2 regions of the Vibrio olivae genome follow, and region 2 is predicted to be linked to the other one. Evidence: riboswitches for the same ligand, from Rfam matches in the RefSeq annotation. Region 2 holds a riboswitch; the other holds the start of a gene.

Region 1 (3,136 bases), on a different contig from region 2:
CAGTAAAAACTAAAAAACCCTTGGAAGTTTGTCTCCCAAGGGTTTGAATCTGTAATCACTTCGATTTCAACCACCGGGAGAGTCCTGCCTCCCGGGTACGCGTACATCGCCCGAAAGACTAGATTGGGTGATGGTGATGATGAATGTTCATTACGAAATTACGCATACTTAATTACTTTGGCTTTTTGAGTTTTTGTGAACTGTGTTCAACACTATCGAAGCTCGGCCTTTTTTTCAACCTTTTATTTTCGTTTTTTTTAATTTGTATAATACAAATAAAAAAGGTGCCGAAGCACCTTTCACTAATAGGTTCAAAATCAGACAGTTATAAAGCTTCTAATTTCGCCATTTTGGACTTAGACATCGCAGAAAGTACCAAGCACAAAACAATAAACGCCACGGATGTCGCTGCTAGTGCAAGCATTGGTGAACCAAAGAAACCTAAAACTACAAAGCCAATACATGAAATCAGCGCAACGGATAATGCATAAGGCAACTGAGTGGACACATGATCAATGTGATCACAACGTGCACCGGTTGACGATAAAATTGTCGTGTCTGAAATCGGTGAGCAATGATCGCCAAAAACCGATCCCGCTAATACAGCACTGAGCATTGGTAGCATCATGGCAACATCGGTTGCACCTGCCATATCACCAGCGATAGGAAGCATGATGCCAAACGTTCCCCATGAGGTGCCGGTTGAAAAAGCCATTAACCCAGAGAGCAGGAATAAAATCACAGGTAACCATTGAGTACCAATATTTCCTTGTGCAAGTGTCGACAGGTAGCTACCGGTTTTCATATCACCAATAATTGAACCTATCGTCCAAGCAAAGAGCAAGATCAATATGGCACCAAACATGGACTTCGCACCGACCCAGAGGGTATGTAAAATAGCATTTAGCGCGATTTTTTGCTTGAACACCGTCAATAGTGCGATGGCTAAACCAACAACACCACCATAGATCAGTGACGTACCGACATCAGTATTTTCAAATGCGCCCAAAATATTAAAGCCAAGCCCATCGGAGGCAAGAGCTTGCGCTCCGGTGTACATCATGGCAATGACTGTCGCGACAATAAGGAAGACGATCGGTAACACCAAGTCCGACACTTTGCCATTTTCACTTTCAACAATATCAAGCTCTTCAGTGAGATCGCGCGCTTCCTCACTCACTTCATTCTCTTTATCGTACCCCCGCCCTTGAGACGCAGAGATCTCGTGTTCGCGCATTTTACCAATATCGAGACCAAACCAGGCGACAGCAAACACCATAAGCAATGCAAAGATGGCGTAGAAGTTCATCGGTACAATACGTAAATACGCACCTAGTGCTGAATATTCCGTCACGCCATGCGCAACCAGAATGCCACTGATGATGGTCATGATGTATGCGCCCCAACTAGATGCGGGCATGATGACGCACATTGGCGCGGCGGTGGAGTCAAGAATATAAGCCAGTTTAGAGCGAGAAACATAAAAACGGTCAGTCACTGGGCGTGAAATCGCACCAACGGCCAAGCTGTTAAAGTAGTCGTCAATAAAAATAAACACGCCTAGAAAAGCTGCTAGCAGCTTTGATCCGCGTTTACTTTTTACTCGTGACTGAGCCCATGCAGCAAAAGCGCGTGTGCCGCCAGACAATGCGAGCAAGGCCGTCATCATTCCCAATAGAATCAGAAAACCGACAATACTCATATTCCAGCTATTAATACTACCGTCTTCGATGAACACGGCTTTCACCGTGGTACCGACATAGTGAGCGGTAGAAGAAAGTGTGAATCCCGTGAGCAACAGCGCCCCTAAAAGAATCCCCACTCCAAGAGAAAGTAATACACGACGTGTGACAATCGCCAAGCTCAATGCAACCAATGGTGGCAACAAGGACATCGGCGAAGAAGCAAAATCAATTAAATTCATGATCTTCAAAAACCAGTTAGATTGGCTAGAGATCTACTGCAGACAATACGAGATGAAAACAAAACGTCATTGTTGATAATAAGCGAAAGGTAAGCGAATGCTGAACCCACACCCTACAGTAGCGCTCCATAGTTTTAAAATAATAGACTATGGCAGTGGTGCACCTATTCGCTGCACCCCCAGCCTATATCCCTGATAAAGATATAGACTTCGGCGAAAAGACCTTTAACTGTTATTCATTGGCATCACCCCAATAACAGCGACTCTTTCAGTTCGCGCCTCTACCGCTCATGCAAAAGATTATACCTTAGTGCTGGTCAAAAACAGCACAATACAACCCTGCATCAGCATTAGGTGGCCGCCATTTTACTCATTTAGAGAGCTATTGCAACACAACATCCCAAAAGCCGATTTACGTATCGAATCACAATTTAAATAGAGAAATTGCATGTAACACGTAAGTTTATGAGTAAAATGTCATAACAAGAGATTCAAATGAATTAATTCTGAATATCTACGCTAAGGTTAATTATTACATTTTTAAACAAAATATTTGTAAAATACCTTTCGATAAATATCTATTATAGAAGAATTACTAATCAATATTTTGAACTTTATTAACCCAATTGCAGTCAGATATAGAGATCACAAAATCCGCAAACTCTAAAAAATTTAAATATTATTGACAGTAGAATATTGTATTAGTTAACTTTGCAGATTAATATCTATATATAAACTCAATTCAGTAGGTATGAACAATGTCGGAACTGACAAAAACACTTTTAAATATTCGTAGTCTTCGTGCCTTTGCTCGTGATTTAACAATGGAGCAATTGGAAGAAGCTTTAGATAAACTCACTATTGTTGTTGAAGAACGTAAAGAACAAGAAGAAGCAGAACTTGCTGAAAAAGCAGAGCAAGAAGCAAAACTTGCCGCTATTGCTGAGCAAATTGCTCAAGACGGAATTGATGTAACGGCGTTGATCGATGCATTATCTGGTGAAACAAAAAGTAAGAAATCAAAGTCTAAACGTACTCCTCGTCCAGCAAAATACAAATACGTTGATGCAAATGGACAAGAAAAAACGTGGACAGGACAAGGTCGTACTCCATCAGCTATCCAAGCGCATTTAGATGCGGGTAACTCATTGGACGATTTCCTTATCGAAAAAAATTAATCCATTGTGATTAAAATTAATTTATAAAAAAGCC
Region 2 (3,136 bases):
TGCTATCGCGCAAATTCAGCAAGACCAAGCAGAGAGTTATGCTCAGCGTAAAGGCTGGGATGCCCTTGAAACTGAAAAGTGGTTAGGGCCCAATATGAACTAGTTCTGTTCTCGATATAAAAACGCCAGCATTACGCTGGCGTTTTTTGTTGTGGTTTATTCGAAGAGTTCTCTATGCAGTTTTTCAATCGCGGTTTTCGCCACCGACTCTTCCAACAAAAAGCATAGGTTATGCGGGCTTGCACCAAAGCAAATCATGCGCAGGTTATAGTCTTCTAGGGTACCGAACACTTGTTTTGCATGCCCACGATTGCTGCTCATATTGTTACCAATTAGGGCGACCAAGCTTAGGTTTTGTTCGACATCAACGGTACATAACTCTTCAAGCTCCTCGCGTGCGGCTTGCGGAAGTTGAGGGGCGCCACCCGCAGTACCTGTTTTGTCGAGTGTCAGAGAGACACTGATTTCTGAGGTTGTAATTAAATCGACCGAGACTTTGTGCTTGGCTAAAATTTCAAACACTTTGGCGAGGAAGCCATAGGCTTGGAACATTTTCGCACTGTGCAGCGTAATCATGGTCTGATTGGTACGTAGCGCAAGAGCACGAAATAGTGGGGAGCTCTCGACTTTACGGCGAATCCATGTTCCTCCGTTGTCCGGTTCTTTCGAGGAACCAACAAATACCGGAATATCGTGGCGCAGCGCAGGTAACAGCGTCGAAGGGTGCAGAATCTTGGCGCCAAAGTTGGCCATCTCTGAGGCTTCACTAAAGCTGATCTCAGGGATCGGTGTCGCTTTAGGGGCGATACGTGGATCGGTCGTGTAAATCCCTGGTACGTCAGTCCAAATCTCTAGCCCGCTAGATTTTACACCTTCAGCAATTAATGCGGCGCTGTAGTCACTGCCGCCACGGCCAAGTGTCGTGGTATTGCCTTCCTCATCACTTCCAATAAAGCCTTGAGTGATCACAACATGTTGCTGGCAAAGTGGCACCAACTTTTCTTGAGCCAATTGACTGATGGCTTCGAGTTGTGGCTCAGCTTGTCCATAATCACTGTCGGTTCGCAGGACATCACGAATATCAAAGCGCACTGCGTCGATTCCACGCTCACGCATTAACTGAGTGAGAATATGTGTCGACATTAGCTCACCACAAGCAACAAGGTGATCGGTCAGTTTGGTGCTGGCTTGGATTGATGCTGCTTCCGCAAGGCTAGTAATGGTATCGAGAATCGTATAGACCTCGGCCGCAGTTTCGGCGGCATCCTTAAGCTGAGATAAAATGGTGTCGTGGATGTTGGCGAGTTTCTGTAACAGTTCAGCTCGGCGTTCTTGTTCGCTGACTCCGTTAGCGAGTTCAACCAAAAGGTTGGTGACACCAGAGCATGCACTGCTGACAACAAGTTTGGTGTTTGGATTGGCTTCGATAATGGCCGCACAACGGCTCATTGCTTCAAAGTTAGCGACGCTGGTTCCGCCAAATTTGGCAACGTTAAATGCGCTCACTGTAGGTCTCCCATGGCTTCCAAAAAGAATCAATAATCGATTACGAATAGAGTAATCAAACGTTCTGTCGATGAAGAGAGTGCTAGAGCAAAAAGAGAGGTTTAAAGATTTGAATAGTGACCTCAGAAGCCCTTCATCAGATAGCACTGATGACAGTTGATGGGATTCAACCCAAGTCAACCGACAAACCAAATCCACATCTCTGGTTCATCTCGGCACTGCTCTCCCTCGATATGATGTATTAGAGTTGTGGCTCCACGTCATACCTACCTAGGCAGTGCTCCTCTTCTGCATAAAAATGCTTAGCCATTGAACGTTGTTATGGAACGAATGTCAATCAGTAATTATTGCGGTAACAACAATACATGGCGGTGCGCGCTAACTGGTTAGACCACTATACCTTTGGCCAATTGCTCAAGGAATAAAATTGGATTAAGGTAGCCTTCCCCCCAGTCATTATTTGCAAAGGAATTCTCATGACGATTGACAGTTTTCTGCCCCCTCATCGCACCTTGATGGGACCTGGTCCTTCTGATATTTCACCTCGTGTATTACAGGCGCTAAGTCGCCCAACCATTGGTCACTTAGACCCGCTATTTATCGGCATGATGGATGAATTAAAACAACTGCTGAAATACGCTTTCCAAACGGAAAATGCCTTCACTATCGCAGTCTCTGCACCGGGTAGTGCTGGGATGGAGGCTTGCTTTACCAACTTAATCGAACCGGGAGACAAAGTGTTGGTTTGCCGTAATGGTGTGTTTGGCGAGCGCATGCGTGAAAATGTGGTTCGTGCTGGTGGTGTACCCGTCGTGGTCGATGACCCTTGGGGAGCGCCAGTATGCGTGGAGAAAGTGGCACAAGCGTTGGAGGCGGAATCGGATATTAAACTGTTGGCTTTTGTTCATGCAGAAACCTCAACAGGTGCTTTATCTGACGCGAAGGCGCTCGGCGCTTTAGCGCAAAAGCACGACGTATTAACGATTGTCGATGCGGTCACCTCTCTCGGTGGAGTACCATTAAAAGTGGATGAGTGGCAGTTGGATGCGGTGTATTCGGGGAGTCAAAAGTGTCTGTCGTGTGTGCCAGGGCTTTCACCGTTGACCTTCTCTGCGAAAGCGGTCGAAAAGATTCAATCTCGTCAAACGCCGATTCGCAGTTGGTTCTTAGATCAGAGTTTGGTGCTTGGATATTGGAGTGGGGAAGGCAAACGCAGTTACCATCACACTGCGCCAGTGAATAGTCTTTACGCGCTGCATGAAGCGTTATTGCTTCTTAAGCAAGAAGGGCTAGAAAATGCGTGGCAACGTCATCGTGATATGCATGAAGAGTTGAAATCTGGTCTGGAAAAGCTCGGTTTTCGTTTTGTTGTAGAGGAAGCACATCGCTTACCACAATTGAATGCTATCTATGTACCGGAAGGCGTTGATGAAGCGAGTATTCGTCGTCAACTTCTAGAGCAGTATAATTTGGAAATTGGTGCTGGATTAGGCGATTTGGCTGGTAAAGCTTGGCGAATTGGCTTAATGGGGTATGGGGCACGCAAAGAGAACATCGCACTGTGTCTGCAGGCCTTGCAAACCTCGCTTCTCTAATATCATTAAAATGACACAGGGGCGGATAGAATTTC

Evidence for each region. Region 2 has a riboswitch for lysine ahead of lysC (lysine-sensitive aspartokinase 3). Riboswitches for the same ligand answer to the same signal wherever they lie in the genome.
Region 1: another riboswitch for lysine. It lies ahead of ACFFUV_RS05385 (Na+/H+ antiporter NhaC family protein); the one in region 2 lies ahead of lysC (lysine-sensitive aspartokinase 3).

The regions. Positions count from the first base shown of each region.
Region 1 covers NZ_JBHMEP010000001.1:1,170,189-1,173,324, forward strand. Annotated here, with positions in the region: His leader region at 9-143, opposite strand; gene ACFFUV_RS05385 (Na+/H+ antiporter NhaC family protein) at 326-1,924, opposite strand; lysine riboswitch at 2,036-2,216, opposite strand; gene ACFFUV_RS05390 (H-NS family histone-like protein) at 2,683-3,102, shown strand.
Region 2 covers NZ_JBHMEP010000009.1:119,083-122,218, reverse strand. Annotated here, with positions in the region: gene metH (methionine synthase) at 1-103, shown strand, start outside; gene lysC (lysine-sensitive aspartokinase 3) at 157-1,506, opposite strand; lysine riboswitch at 1,625-1,802, opposite strand; gene ACFFUV_RS19620 (pyridoxal-phosphate-dependent aminotransferase family protein) at 1,983-3,101, shown strand.